DNA from 2 places in the Allomesorhizobium aridi genome. Region 2 is predicted to be linked to the other one. Evidence: riboswitches for the same ligand, from Rfam matches in the RefSeq annotation. Region 2 holds a riboswitch; the other holds the start of a gene.
The links. A riboswitch is a leader RNA that binds a small molecule or an ion and turns the genes downstream of it on or off. The one in region 2 is predicted to bind cobalamin.
Positions count from the first base shown of each region.

Region 1: it holds a riboswitch for cobalamin, as region 2 does, so the genes downstream of both, ACG873_RS31170 (ABC transporter substrate-binding protein) here and bluB (5,6-dimethylbenzimidazole synthase) in region 2, are expected to answer to the same signal.

Region 1 is NZ_CP171729.1:5,903,399-5,911,187, forward strand. Features, by position in the region: gene ACG873_RS31160 (enoyl-CoA hydratase-related protein) at 1-596, shown strand, start outside; partial or broken gene ACG873_RS31165 (ATP-binding cassette domain-containing protein) at 752-1,168, shown strand; cobalamin riboswitch at 1,409-1,601, shown strand; gene ACG873_RS31170 (ABC transporter substrate-binding protein) at 1,754-2,770, shown strand; gene ACG873_RS31175 (FecCD family ABC transporter permease) at 2,767-3,819, shown strand; gene ACG873_RS31180 (ABC transporter ATP-binding protein) at 3,816-4,580, shown strand; gene ACG873_RS31185 (pseudoazurin) at 4,591-5,025, shown strand; gene ACG873_RS31190 (class I SAM-dependent methyltransferase) at 5,022-5,819, shown strand; gene ACG873_RS31195 (hypothetical protein) at 5,840-6,067, shown strand; gene ACG873_RS31200 (hypothetical protein) at 6,426-6,701, shown strand; gene ACG873_RS31205 (hypothetical protein) at 6,792-7,256, opposite strand.
Region 2 is NZ_CP171729.1:659,297-667,085, forward strand. Features, by position in the region: gene ribB (3,4-dihydroxy-2-butanone-4-phosphate synthase) at 1-910, shown strand, start outside; gene ACG873_RS05185 (MFS transporter) at 961-2,187, opposite strand; partial or broken gene ACG873_RS05190 (TetR/AcrR family transcriptional regulator) at 2,307-2,904, shown strand; gene ACG873_RS05195 (S41 family peptidase) at 2,916-4,163, opposite strand; gene ACG873_RS05200 (hypothetical protein) at 4,292-5,266, shown strand; gene bluB (5,6-dimethylbenzimidazole synthase) at 5,293-6,009, opposite strand; cobalamin riboswitch at 6,052-6,250, opposite strand; gene ACG873_RS05210 (histone deacetylase family protein) at 6,372-7,298, shown strand; gene ACG873_RS05215 (exodeoxyribonuclease VII small subunit) at 7,302-7,553, shown strand; gene ACG873_RS05220 (DUF2277 domain-containing protein) at 7,693-7,789, shown strand, end outside.

The DNA.
Region 1 (7,789 bases), 950 kb from region 2:
GCGAGATCATCGAGACCGATGACCGACTGGTTATTTCCGCGGTGCTCGGCAATGCCGGGGCTGGCGGCGTCTTCCTGTCGCTTGCCGCCGACGAAGTCTGGATGCGCGAGGGCGTCATCCTCAATCCGCACTACAAGGACATGGGCAATCTCTACGGCTCGGAATACTGGACCTATCTGCTGCCGGCTCGGGTCGGCGAGGACCGAGCCCGCCGCGTGACCCAGGCAAGGCTGCCGATGGGGGTCGACGAGGCGCTTGAACTGGGGCTCGCCACCCGGCGCCTGCCGGGAAATGTAGAATCCGCCGATTGGGAACTGCTCCGCGCTGCCACCGAATTCGCGGCCTCTCCCGATCTTGCCCGGCGGATTGCTGCCAAACGGGCGCGCCGCGCTGGCGACGAGGCCGAGAAACCGCTTGCCGCCTATCGGGAAGAGGAACTGCGGCGGATGCGGCGCAATTTCTACGGCTTGGACCCGAGCTATCACGTGGCGCGCTACAATTTTATCCACAAGACGCCCAAGTCCCGTACGCCCGTCACGCTCGCTGTCCACCGCGCGAACGCCGACCACTCGGACCGTAGGAGCACCATGCGATGACGAACCCGCTCGCAACCGTTCTTGTGGTGGGCAACGAGGTGTGCTCAATCGAGGCTATCCAGCGGGTTCTATCCGAGAGGCGAAGCGTTCATACCGTCGCTCTATCCTCCAAAAAGCTGACCGCTAGTTAACGTGACATCGCCGTTGGCCGGTGGAACATACGCTACCACAAGACCGATGCCAGCTGGGAAGAGGTGGTCCGCGCGGCACAGGACGTTGGCGCGCATGACTTCATCGAACACTTGCCTGATGGCTACGACACCGAACTCGAGCAGCGCGGCGGCAATCTCTCGCTCGGCCAGCAGCGCCAGCTGATCAGCTTCGCGCGGGCACTGGTCGCCGACGCCAAGATCCTTGTGCTCGACGAAGCCACGGCCAGCATCGATTCCTGCACCGAGATGCTGATCCAGAAGGCGCTGATAAAACTGCTGGAAGGCCGGACCGGGCTCGTCATCGCCCACCGACTGGCCACGATCCGCGGCGCCGACCGCATCATCGTCCTGCAGAATGGCGAGATTGTCGAAAGCGGCAACCACGAACAACTGATGGAAAGAAAGGGCCTCTACGCCCGCCGTCACGGTCGGTGCGGCGTGGTCGGAAACGTACAGACGCCATGCCTCTTTCTCGTCGGCGGAGGCTTCGCTGATTCCCGCGAGCAGCGCGAGCGTCGCTGCGGTGTTCGTCCATAGTGGTTGCATTTGCTGCTGTCCTTGGTTAAGCAGCTCTGATCTGTTACATAATAACATAACAGCCTCGAAGAGGCACAAATATATGGGGCTCGGAAAGGCACCGCTTGATGCGAGCCAGAGGATTGGTTAGGAACGGGTGTCGGTTTCCGTAAGGAAATAACAGGGAATTCGCCGCGGCTTGCCGCGAAACGAAACTGCCCCCGCAACTGTAGGCGGTAAGTTCATCTCGATCATGCCACTGGGATTAGCCCCCGGGAAGGCCGAGAGGGACGATGACCCGTCAGTCAGGAGACCTACCGACACCCGTAACTTAACGCGCCGGGCGGGGTGTCCGGGGAGGTTGTCGATGACGCTAGCCACACGTGAAGTGCAGCCGCATCTCGTCCGTTGCGACGCGATGACGATCATTGCCGTCCTGACCCGAGATCCTTCGATCCCTGCCAGCAACCGATCGGAGATGTTCGCGTCATGACTGTTTCACGCCTTGCGCTTGCCGCTGCTAGCTTCGCCTTCCTCACGGCGGCCGCAGCGGCCGAGCCGACCAAGTATCCGCTGACCCTCGAGAATTGCGGGGAGACGCTGACCTTCCAGAAGGCGCCTGCGTCGACCGTTACGGTCGGCCAGGCGGCGACCGAAGTGCTTTACTCACTCGGCCTAGGCGACAAGGTGACCGGCACCTCGGTCTGGTTCAACGAGGTGCTGCCTGAGTTCAAAGAGGTCAATGACAAGGTCGAACGCCTGGCCGACAACGATCCGAGCTTCGAAAGCGTGGTCGCGAAGAGGCCGGAACTGGTGACCGCTCAGTTCATCTGGCATGTCGGTCCTGACGGAATCGTCGCGACCCGCACCCAGTTCCATGACGTCGACATACCGACCTATGTGCTGCCGGCCGACTGCGTCGCCAAGGACAATACGGTCGGCGTCGATGGCACGCGCAGCGAGCTCTTTTCCACCGCCACTATCCATCAGGGCATCCGCGAACTGGCGCAGATCTTCGACATCCAGGGCAAGGGTGCGGAACTCGTCGCCAGCCTGGCGGAGCGCGAGAATGCCGCCGTCGAACGCGCCAAGGCGCTCGACCTCAAGGACGTCTCGGCGGTCTTCTGGTTCTCCAGCGCCGAGATGGACATCGACCCCTATGTCACGGGCCGCAAGGGCGCACCGGCCTACATGATGGACAAGCTCGGCATCAAGAACATCATCGAGTCCGACGAGGAGTGGCCAGTTGTCGGTTGGGAGACCATCGCCAAGGCCAACCCGAAGCTGATCGTCATCGCCAGGATGGACCGCCGCCGTTTCCCCGCTGACGACTACGAGAAGAAGCTGGAGTTCCTAGAATCCGATCCAGTCGCGAGCCAGATGGACGCGGTCAAGAACAACCGCATCGTCGTCATGGACGCACATGCGATGGATGCGACCATCCGCACGATTGCCGGCATCGAGGTGCTGTCGAAATCGCTCAAGGATTTCGGACTGGCACAGTGAGTCGGACCGCCTCGCAAGAGATCTACCTCTCCCGGCTCGGCCGGGGGACGCTCGGTTTCGCCGCGCTCGTTGTGGCGGTGCTCGCCGGAACCTGCATCGGCGAGACGCCGATCCCTGTCTCGATCGTCCTGCAGACTCTGGCCAACAAGATCTTTGGTTCGGCCTACGTGCTCGACCCGATCGACATTGGAATCATCTGGAACTACCGCCTGCCGCGTGCGATCATTGCGGCCTGTTGCGGATCGGGCCTGGCAATCTCCGGCATGGTGCTGCAGTCGCTGCTGCGAAACGCGCTGGCGGACCCGTATCTTCTCGGCATTTCCGCCGGTGCCTCGACCGGCGCGGTGGCGGTGACGGTCGCCGGCTTTGGCGCCGGCGCGATTTCGATGTCGCTTGGAGCCTTCGTCGGCGCCGTCGCAGCCTTTGCCCTGGTGGCGATACTGGCGCGCGCGGCTGGCGGTGGCGTTACGTCGCGCGGCGCCGGACAGATCGTGCTCGCAGGCATAGCCGGGTCGCAGCTCTTCAACGCGCTGACCTCCTTCATCATCACCAAGTCGGCCAATGCCGAGCAAGCGCGCGGTATCATGTTCTGGCTGCTGGGCAATTTAAGCGGCGCACGGTGGCCCGACGTATGGCTGGCGGTCCCGATAGCCCTGGTCGGGTTAGCCGCGTGCGTCTGGTATGCGCGCGCTCTCGACGCTTTCGCCTTCGGCGCCGAGTCGGCGTCGTCGCTGGGAGTGCCAGTTCGCAGAGTGCAGGTGGTTCTCATCGGCTTCACGGCGCTGGTGACGGCGGTGATGGTGAGCATCGTCGGTTCGATCGGCTTCGTCGGGCTTGTTATCCCGCATGCGGCGCGGTTTCTCGTCGGGGTGCGCCACGGGAGGCTAGGACCGGCGACGGCGCTTATCGGCGCGGTGTTCCTGATCACCGCGGATGTGCTCTCACGCACCATTATTCCCGGACAGGTCCTGCCGATCGGCGTCATTACGGCACTCGTTGGAGCGCCGGCCTTCGCGGTGATCCTGATCCGCGGGCGGGGCGCGCCATGATCCTGGAAGCACACAATCTCAGCTGGTCAGTGCGAGGGAAACCGATCGTCACTGGGGTCGATCTCGTGGTGAACGAGGATGAAACGCTCGGTCTCGTCGGGCCGAACGGCTCCGGCAAGTCGACACTGATGAAACTGCTGGCAGGCATCCGACAACCGACGTCAGGCGACGTTCGCGTCAAGGGTGAGGCGCTTCGCGCGATGCCGCGCCGCGCCGTCGCCCAACTGATCGCCTTTCTCGAACAACAGGCAGAGACCACTGAGGCCATCACCGTGAAAGATGCGGTCGACCTTGGCCGCACGCCGTGGCTGACGCCGCTGCAGCCATGGTCGCCGGAAGACGACCTCATCGTGGCGCAAGCGCTTGCCGACACCGACATGGAAGGGTTCGAGCGCCGTTCCTGGGCAACCCTATCCGGTGGGGAGCGCCAGCGGATCCACCTGGCGAGGGCGCTCGCGCAGCAGCCTCAGATACTGCTTCTCGACGAGCCCACGAACCACCTCGATGTCCAGCACCAGCTCTCGATCCTCGACCTGGTCGCGAAATTGCCAGTCACATCGGTTGTCGCGCTGCACGATCTGAACCAGGCGCTCTCCTGCGATCGCGTCGGCGTGCTGTCCGGCGGCCGGCTCGTCGCACTAGGCCCTCCGCACGAGGTGCTGACTGTCGAGCGGATCGGCGCGGTGTTCGGCGTTCGCGCAAGCATTCTCACCGACCCGGCAGACGGCACGCACATGTTCCGCTTCCATCCAGCTTCCTGAAAGGAAACCCATGCGCTTGCAAATTCTGACCTTGTTCCTGTCGCAGGCAATGTCGTCCGCCTGTGCCGAGACGCACGACATCAAGATGCTCAACCGCAACGAGACGGGCCCGATGGTCTACGAGCCTGATTTCGCCCAGATCGCGCCGGGCGACACCGTAAAGTTCATCGCGGCCGCTAGCGGCCACAATGCCGCAACGATCGACGGCATGGTCCCGGACGGTCACCCCGGCTTCAAAGGTAAGATCAACGAGGAGATCGAGGTCACACTCGGCCAGGAAGGCTTTTATGGCATCAAATGCTCGCCGCATCTCGGCATGGGCATGGTGATGGTTATCCGCGTCGGCGACGCCGCGCTGGAAGCTTCGTTCTTGAACGTCGACGTGCCGCCGCGGGCGCACAAACGCTTCGATGAAATCCTCGCGCGAAACGGTTTCGGCAAATGAACTCTGACGAGCAGGCAGTGACCGGAGCGAACTTCGACCTCAGGGACGAGATCCATGAGTACTGGTCGCGCCGCGCAGAAACTTTCGATCTGGCTTTTGGCCACTATATAGCGCCTGGGCACGAGGCCGAAGCCTGGGCTGCTCCAATCCGCGACCAGCTCGGCTCGTCGCCCCGCAAGGTCCTGGAGCTTGCCTGCGGCACCGGTGAGGTGACTCGCCTGCTGCATGACCTCGGTCATGAGGTCACCGCGCTGGATTTTTCCGATGCCATGCTTGCGAAAGCGCGAGCGAAACATGTCGGAAAACCCCGCCTGCGGTTCCTCCATGCCGATGCCGGCCACACCATGGAGCCTGATGAATCCTATGACGCAATCGTCTGCCGGCATCTGGTCTGGACGCTGACAGAGCCGGCCAGGGCCTTCGCGGATTGGCTGCGCATCCTTCACCCGGGCGGGCGGCTGCTGATCTATGACGGCGATTGGACGAAACCCAAGCCCTCCGTGCTGTGGGCGGCAAGATTGCTCTCGCTCTTGGAGCAGGTTTCGCCGGATCCCTACTACGACGGAGCTATGAGCGAGAAACACGGCGAGATCATGCGGCGGCTTCCTTTCAGCGAAGGGCTCACCTTCGACAGTCTGGCGCCCCAATTGGCAGCGGCGGGCTTTGTCTCCATCCGCGAGCTACCGCACGAGCCTATCGCCCGAGCACAACGCAGAGGCCATGGGTTGCGCAATCGTCTGCGCACCCTTGTCTATCGCCGCTTCATCCTGATCGCCGAAAAGCCCGGCGGCTAAATCCCCATCCAAGGAGTCTCATGAACATTCGGCCCACGCTTGCCGGTCTTGCTCTGTCCATTCTGATGCTCCCGGCTGCAATCGCGCAGCCGACCAACTATCCGCTGACTGTGGAGAATTGCGGACGGATACTCACGTTCGAAGCGGCGCCACAAAAGGTGGTGTCGCTCGGGCAGGCCATACATGAGATCTACGCTCTCAACCTCGGACCGCGCATAACCGGGACTGCCGTTTGTCTGTCCTTGTGAACGGCGACGCAACGCAGATTTCGATGCAGCCACGTAAAGCCGCTTCATAAAGCTGGCGCGAATTGAAGCGTGAGAATTAGACAAGGGCTCGTCGAAGAGGAAGATGCCCGGAGACTGCACCATGGCGCGGCCCATCGCAACGCGTTAGTGCACGAGCATCCTGACGCCAGAAGCCTATAGCGCGCGCGGCCTTTCATTCGGCCGCAATCCGTTTCGGAGTCACGGCATCTGACCGGGCGGCTCCACGAGTTGACGCTTCTTCGTCATGCCCTCCCGAATCTCTTCGTGATTTCGCTGCGTCAAACAGCCGACACGTGCCGGTGATACGTATCGCTCGAGTTTTCACGGAGGTCCGAAGATGTTGTTGCACGTCGACCCTAAAATGCCGGCGACGGTTCTCACACTTTCCCCTGATCACGGCAACAAAACTGTGACGACGCGCGTCCGCGGCACGAGCCTCAAGAATGCCGTCCGGTTCGTCATGGAACGCCTGCCAAACGTGGAAAGATCACAGTCTCTTATTCGGACAGCGACGCATTCACTCTATTTTGCTGAGATCGAAGCGCTCAACAGGCGACCGGAATTTCTCGATGAAGACACCGACCCGACATCGGCGACGATGGGATCGAATTGACCGGTACTCCGGTGAGGGTTCAACTCGGTCGCATTGCTCGGGATCGCATAGTTGTGAACAACCCAAGTTTATGAGGATGTCTCTCGGCACCTAAATTTCTACGATCTGTCCTGCGCTGACATTTAGAACCTCGCTTAGCGGCATAGATTTCGCGACCTCTTCCGGTCGTGCGACATGCAATTCAGCGAGATACCAACCGGTCTCCTCCGCGCCGGTGGCATCGATCCCCAGCCGGCGGAGATTGTCGAGCACATGCTGCCGTTCCTCGGCGGAAGCAAAGCGCCGCTGCCGGAATAGTCCCTCCAGCTTTTCAGTGACGTAGCCGTGCCGGCCCAACATCTCTTTCGGCCCCCCGAAATCGAACATGCGCAGCACGAAATGCGCCAGCCACGGACGACTGTCGAGGCTCGTTTCCAGGAGCCGTTCCAGCGAAGTCTCAGTAACGTAGCCGACGCAGCCGGTCGAAATGAAGAGGTCGGCATTTTCGATCGCCGCCGTGTCTTCCGGCGTTGGATCGCTTTTCTCGAGATCGGTCGCAACGCCTGCGTCGAGCATGCCCGCATCGACCGCATAGGATATCGCGCGATCTGCCGGGTCGACCCCGACAATTTCGAGCGCGGCATCCCCCGGTTCGGCATAGAGATCACGGTCCCGCTGAAGAAGCGCCTCGAGATCGTCGGCCTCCGCTCCGTAGAGTCGGTAGAGTTAATCCACCGAACGTCCATATTTGAGAAGGGCACCGTTGACCCCATAGGAGCAACCAAGATCGATCACCTTGGCCGGTTCGGATTCGGTGGCGCTATGCCGTGCATCGATCAGTCGTTCAAATTTAGGCTTTGCCTCCTGAGGAATCCGATAGTCGAGGCGAGATACAGTTCAAAAGTAAGCTGTCGGCTCGGATTGTTATAAATAATATCTAAGTTTATCTTGCCAGTCATGTCGGGTCTAATATTTTCCAATATATCAACTCCGTTTTTAATATCAAAAAAATCTACATCTCCGCACGAATGTGCGCGAGGGCGTTATTTTCCTGATGAGATAGACTATTTTAACCCATACCCTTCGAGAATTGAACCCCGTACGCGAGA
Region 2 (7,789 bases):
CGAGGATGCGCGGCGGCTGAACCTCTCGCCGATGGTCGCCGACAATGATTCGGCCCACACCACCGCCTTCACTGTGAGCGTCGATTTCAAGCACGGCACCACCACCGGCATTTCGGCCGACGACCGCACTCTGACCGTGCGCAACCTTGCCAATGGCAATGTCGGGGCGTCCGATTTCGTGCGTCCCGGCCATATCTTTCCGCTGATCGCGCGCGAGGGCGGGGTGCTGATGCGCTCGGGCCATACCGAGGCCGCCGTCGACCTCTGCAAGCTCGCCGGCCTGCCGCTGGTCGGCGTGATCTCCGAACTGGTCAATGACGACGGCACGGTGATGCGCGGACCGCAGGTTTCGGCCTTTGCCGAACAGCATGGGCTGAAGCAGGTCTCGGTGGCCGATCTGATCGCCTATCGCCAGCGCCAGGAGACGCTGGTGCAGCGCGTCGAATGCTCTGACATCGACACGCCCGGCGGCAAGGCCAAGGCCTACACCTACATGCTGCCCTGGGACATGATGCACCATCTTGCGATCGTTTACGGCGATATTCGCGACGGAGAGGAAGTGCCGGTGCGGCTGCATTCGGAAGATGTGGTCACCGACGTCTTCGGAACGGGCATGACGCTCCACGAGATCATGAAGTCGATGGGCGAACGCAAGCGCGGCGTCATCGTCTATCTGCGCGAAGGCTCGGTCGGCGTCGCCCACCAGCAGCGGGCGCGGCCGCTGCCCGGCGAACGCGAGGACCATGAAGAGGCGCGGCGGCGCGAAAGCGAGTGGCGCGAAATCGGCCTCGGCGCGCAGATCCTCAAGGATCTCGGCATTTCGTCCATCAACCTGATCGCCTCGCGCGAGCGCCACTATGTCGGCCTCGAGGGGTTCGGGATCAGGATCGCGAAGACGGAAATTCTTTAGAAAGGCTGAGGGCTCCGATCGGTTCGACCGGAGCCCTCAACGAGACCGAGTTACTCGGCCGGCTGCGGCAAGGGAGCGGGCGAGGGGGCCCTGTAGCGCTCGCCGGCGAGCGTCTTCTGGCCCAAAAGCACGGTCAGCAGGGACACTGTTCCAGCCGCGACCGAGACCCAGAAGCCGTTCTGCGCGCCGAAATTGTCGACCACCCAGCCCGTTGCGAACGCTCCGAGCGCCATGCCGATGCCGATGCCGGTCATCACCCAGGTGATGCCCTCGGTCAGCATCGCTTCCGGAACCCGGCGCTCGATCAGGCCGAAGGCGGTGATGAAGGTCGGCGAGATCGCTACGCCGCTGACGAAGACGGCGAGCGCCAGCAGCGGCACCGTATTGGCGACCAGCAGCGGCAAGGTCGTCAGCGCGATGATGCCGACCGCGATGGCGAGTTGGCGCTGTAGCGGCATCGTCAGGTTCAGCGCGCCGACGATCAGCCCGACGACGAACGAGCCGACGGCATAGACGCCGATGACGAGGCTGGCCGCGCCCGGCTGACCGAGTTCCTTGGTGATCGCCACCGCGCTGACTTCCGCGGTCGCGAAGATCGCGCCGACGAAGATCAGGGCGAAGGTTATGATCTGCACGGGCCGCTGCCGGATCGCCGAGCCATGGCTGACGCCATGTTCCAACTGCCTCACGCGGGGCTCCGTCGCGCGCTGCGCGATGAATGCCGCCGAGCCGAGTGCGAGTGCCAGGGTGCTGGCCAGCATTCCCGCTTCAGGGAACAGCGCGACGCTGAGGCCCACCGACAGGGACGCTCCGGCGATATAGACAAGCTCGTCCGCCGCCGATTCGAAGGCGAAGGCCGTGTTGAGTTCGGGGCGGTCGCGGAAAATCTCGGACCAGCGGGCCCGCACCATGGCCGGAATGCTTGGCATCGCCGCGGCAAGAAATGCCGACACGAACAGCGTCCAGATCGGCCAGTCCTGATTGGCCGCGGCGATCAATACCGCAAAGGCCAATACCGAAATTACGGTCGATGGTACGACGACCCTGGTCTGGCCGAGGCGATCGACGAACCGCGAGATCTGCGGTGCGACGATCGCGTTGGTCAGCGCATAAGTTGCGGACACGGCGCCCGCCAACCAGTACTCGCCATAAGTTTGCGACAGCATGGCGACGATGCCGATCGGGGCCATGGCCATCGGCATGCGAGCGACGAAGCCGGCCGACGCGAAGCCCTTTGTTCCGGGAGCCTTGAATATTTCGCTGTAGGGATTAGCCATGATGGCCTCCTCGATTGAATGGAGCGCCACTCACATACGTGGCGTATGTCAATTGAGATAATTGCATACGCTGCGTATGTCAACTATTATACGTGGCGTATGTGAAAGGAAAGTGGAAAATGGCTCACAAGCCGCGCAAGGAAATGATCGCCGAAACCCGCGCCAAGCTGGTGAGCGCGGCTCGCCAGGCGTTTGGAGCGGTCGGCTACGCCGAGGCGTCGATGGACGACTTCACCGCCGCTGCAGGGCTTACGCGCGGCGCGCTTTACCATCATTTCGGCGACAAGAAGGGGCTGCTCGAAGCCGTCATCGCCGAGATCGACGCCGAGATGAACGAACGGCTGTGCGCCGTTTCGGCCAAGGCGCTCAACCGCTGGCAGGGTTTCGTCGACGAGTCGGTGACTTATATCGAGATGGCGGCTCGAGCCCGAGATCCAGCGCATCATGCTGCGCGACGGCCCGGCCGTGCTCGGCGATCCCTCGCAATGGCCCAACGCCAACGCCTGTATCTCGTCCATGACGAGGAACCTGACCCAACTCAAGGAGGAAGGCCGCATCGGCGATATCGATCCGGAAGCGGCCGCCCGCCTGGTCAGCGGCGCTTCGCTCTATGCGGCGCAGTGGATCGCCAATGCCGAGAACCCGGCGGCCACCTCGAAAAAAGCAGTGAAGGCGTTCAAGACGCTGCTCAACGGACTGCTCGTGGAGAATAAGTAGGCCCGGAGCAATCATCCTCTCGCCAGTATCCGCCTCATCTCCTCAACCGCCGCGTCGCGCTGCGGGTCGTTGCCAGCGGCATAGGGCAAGCTGAACGGGACCGGCAAATCGGGCTCGACGCCGCTGCCTTCCAGACGCGTATTCTCTTCGAGCACGGCATCCGATACCGCGATTTCGAGCAGGCTGTCGTCCGGCAGCAGATAGGCGCGGCCGGCAAGCAGCGCGCCCGCGGTGCGCTGGCCGACCAGCGGGATGCCGTTCACCTTCAGCGCGTAGGCGAAGACTTCCAGGCCGCTTCTCGAACCCTCGTCGATGATGGCGACGACCGGCCGCCGCCAGCGGACATTGGCAAGCACGTCCTCGCCCTTGCGCGGGATCAGACGGAAGGGCGGCGTGTCGCCGACGAAGAGTTCAGCCGCATCGGAGCTGCCGCCGCCCCAGCGCCCGCGCAAATCCAGCACCAGCCCGTCGGCATCCTTGAGCTTGCCTTCGGCGAGCGCCTCGGCGACCTCGCCCATCGAGTTGCGCGCGGCGAGCGTCCAGAGCCGGACATAGCCGATCTTGCGGCCGTCATGCGTCGTCACCGCCGCACTTTCCTCGATCGCCTTCTCGAAAGTGGACAGCGGCTTCAACCTCTCGACCGTGGCCTTGACGGTGATCGGCTCCGCCCCGGCCTGCCGCCGCAGCTTTATTTCGACCGGCTTGCCAACCTTGCCGCTGAAGGATTCGATCTCGTGATAGGGTTTGCCGTCCACCGACAGAACCTCGTCGCCGACGAGGATGCCGGCGCGGTCGGCCGGCGAGCCGTCATAGACATCGCTGACGAAACGGACGCCGTTCTGCGGCCGCGCGATCATGCCGACGCCGGGATAGCTGACCTCGCCTTCGGGCGGAAACAGCCGGCGCATGTCGTTGCGGATGGCATAGCGGAAAATGTCGGCCAATTCGAAATAGTCGATCGTGTCGGGCTGGAAACGTCCCACATGGGAAGCATCGAGGCTGGCCAGCACAGCGTCGATCGCTTCGTCGACGCGGTCCGGCGAGCTTGCCTTGGCCACGGGAGATTGCGGATCCTCGATCTCGCGCCGCACTGCCGCCGCGAAGCGGTCGATCGCCGATTCGTCATGGAAATTGTCGGTCACGAGTTCCACGGCGCGATCGAACACCGGATGCCCGGAGCGCGGCGGATCGGCGGCGGGTGCCTCCACGATCGCAAGAAAAAGCAGCGGCGCCGCCGCGAGAAAGCTGGTTCTTTTCATCTGGCTGGTCCGCATCCGTTTCGCTTCATCGTGATTATCGGCCCAAACGCGGCCGGATCGAGCCCTTCGGTTGACAATATTCCGTGACCGGCGATTCTGCGCCGAAGGTCCGGGTGGGGATTCGGGGCATGTGGGATTTCGAGATCGGCCGGACCTTGGGCATCGTCGCCAGGACGTGGCCCTTCGTGCTGTTTCGCATGGTGGTCTATTTCGGCATCACGATCGCCTATATCGCGGCAACCGGCATGGGCGCCGGCGTCGGCTACGGAACCGGCCACATACTCGGCGAAGGCGGAGGCCCGGTCACCTTCGCGCTCTGGGGCGGCATCATCGGCTTCGGGCTGGTCTCGGCCGCGGTCTACTGGATCCGTGAATACATCCTCTACATCGTCAAGGCCGGCCACATAGCGGTGATGGTTCACCTGATCGAGGGCCGCGAAGTGCCCGGCGGGCAAAGCCAGATCGCCTATGCGCGGCAGGTGGTCACCCAACGTTTCGCGGAAGCCAATATCCTGTTCGTGCTGGATCAACTCATCAAGGGCGTGCTCAGGGCCATCACCGGCCTTCTCGGCGGCATCGCCGCTTTCGTCCCGATCCCCGGGTTGAGCGGGCTGGTCAAGTTCTTCAACGCCGTCATCCGCATGTCGCTGACCTATGTCGACGAGATCATACTCGGCTACAACATCCGCACCGACAGCGCCGCGCCCTTCGACACGGCGAGGCAGGGCGTGGTGCTCTACGCGCAGAACGGCAAGACCATGCTGAAGAACGCGCTCTGGCTGTCCATTCTGATGTGGGGGCTGGCGCTGGTCGTCTTCCTGACGACGCTGGCTCCGGCGGCCGCCGTGCTCTACGCCATGCCGGGAGAGCTCGCCGGCTGGGGCTTCGTTCTCGCCATCGTCTTCACCTGGGCGTTCAGCGCCGCCTTCATCGAACCCTTCTGCATCGCCGCCCTGATGCAGGTCTATTTCACGGCGATCGAAGGCCAGACGCCTGATCCCGAGTGGGACCAGCGGTTGTCGGAAACCTCAAAACAGTTCCGCGAGCTGAAGGACAAGGCCTCGGCGCCGTTTGGCGGCTGGGCCGGTGCGCCCGCAAGCTGACCAGCGCAGCCATCATCGCCGCTCGGCTACGCGGTCCGGTCCACGATCTCCTTCAGCGCGGCTTCGCCCGCCCCGGAAAACGTCTCGCTCATGATCAGGTCGGACAGCTTGAGCCGCTTTGCCCAGCCACGCGCTTCGAGGTCGGGCCTTGGCGCGAACTCCGAAACCCGACCGACGCAGAGATAGGCGACGGGGACGGCATGCTCGGGTATCTGCAGCAACTCCCGCAGCGCCTGCGTTTCGAGGATCGAAACCCAGCCGACGCCGACGCCTTCCGCGCGCGCTGCCAGCCAGAAATTCTGGACCGCGCAGACCGTGCTGTAGAGGTCCATCTGCGGATTGTGCCAGCGGCCCAGCGGCGAATTTTCCGATCGCCGCCGGTCGCATGTGATGCACAGATTGAGCGCGCTTTCGCAGATGCCCTCGAGCTTGAGCTTGCGGTAGAGCGCCTGCCGCTCCTCCGCGATGTTGGGCAGTTCCTGCTCGCGCGCTGCAAGGAAAAGGTCGCGCACCTGCTGCCGCCGCAAGTTGTCGCGAATGACGATGAAATTCCACGGCTGCATGTAGCCGACCGACGGCGCATGGTGGGCGGCGATCAGCAGGCGCGCCAGGACGGCGTCGTCGAGCGGGTCGGGCAGGAAGTGGCTGCGGACGTCGCGGCGCGAGAAGATAGCGCGATAGACGGCGTCTCTGGCGGTCTGGTCGAAAGGTTCGCCGTCGCCGGCGGTCGGGTGTTCGGGCATCGCTTGTCCCCTTGCGATCGAAATCGGCCCGCCTGACCAAGCGGTCGACAATGTCTGCAAGGCCGGTCTTCTGGCTCGAGATCACCCCGCAAATCGGCGCCTTCCCGTTGCAAGCAACAGTGGCCACTAGGTCACGACCTAGCCGATGCAGTCCCTCTTACAGCGTTGGGCACGCCACGGATTTCAACCGTGTTCCCGATTCTCCCGCTTGGCAGCGGGCACCTGGCAGCATCGGCGACGATACGCGAAGGCGAGGCGAGATGCATCCTTCCGGTGCGACATTGGCGGGCACCGGTGCGATTTCCCCAGCCTTCGGGCATGTATGGCGTGGCCACCACCGCCATTGCTGATAGACTGAAGGGATGACGACACGCCTCTATTCGCACCCGATCTTTCTGGAACACCTGACGCCGCCCGGTCATCCGGAACGGCCGGACCGGCTTCGCGCTATCGCCCGCGCACTTGATGACGAGGCATTCGCCCATCTCGACCGCGTCGAGGCGCCGGAAGGCGACGAGGCGACGATCCTCTATGTCCATCCCGAGAGCTACGTCGAGCACATCCGCCGAGCGATCCCGGAGGAGGGCATTGTCAGCATCGACGCTGACACTTCGGTCAGCCCGAAAAGCTGGCAGGCGGCCCTGACCGGCGTGGGGGCGGCCAATGCTGCCGTCGACGACGTGTTTTCGGGCAAGGCCGACAATGTTTTTGTCGCCTCGCGCCCGCCTGGCCACCATGCGGAAAAGACCACGGCGATGGGCTTTTGCCTGTTCAACAATGTGGCGATCGCCGCGCGCCATGCGCAGAAGAAGCACGGGGCCGGGCGCGTCGCGATCGTCGATTGGGACGTGCATCACGGCAACGGCACCCAGGACATTTTCTGGGACGATCCGTCGGTGCTCTATTGCTCCACGCACCAGATGCCGCTCTATCCCGGCACCGGCGCTGAAAACGAGACGGGCGCGGGCAATATCGTCAACGCGCCGCTTGCGCCGCAGAGCGGCAGCGAGGCTTTTCGCGAAGCGTTCCGCTCGCGCGTGCTGCCGGCAGTCGATGGTTTTGCGCCTGATTTGATCATCATCTCCGCCGGTTTCGACGCGCATCACCGCGACCCGCTGGCCGAGATCAACCTGACCGAGGAAGACTTCGACTGGGCTACGGGACAATTGATGGACCGCGCCGCGCGCCATTGCGGCAACCGGCTGGTCAGCGTGCTGGAAGGCGGCTACGACCTGCAAGGATTGTCGTTTTCGGTCGCGGCCCATGTCGCGCGCATGATGAAAGGATGAATGATGGCGGATGAAGCCAACGAAGATATCAAGGCGATGAGCTTCGAGCAGGCGCTGGAGGCGCTGGAGCGCATCGTCGACGACCTGGAGCGCGGCGACGTGCCGCTCGACAAGTCGATCAAAATTTATGAGCGCGGCGAGGCGCTGAAAATCCACTGCGACCGGCTGCTGAAGGCCGCTGAGGACAAAGTCGAGAAGATCAGGCTGTCGCGTGACGGCAAGCCGGCCGGAACGGAGCCGCTGGACGCGGAGTAGGGCGGCTAACCGACAAGCATTCTGGATTTCATCGGATTGGGATCAGAATTCCAGGCAGTTGATCGCCAGGCGTGTCGGGCCCAGATAGAGGGAAACCAAAACCCGCAACGTTGAGTATCGGACAGACCGGGAGCAAGTCATGTGCCGAAACATAAGAACCCTGTTCAATTTCGATCCGCCCGCGACGGACGAGGAAATCCATGACGCCGCGCTCCAGTTCGTGCGCAAGCTGAGCG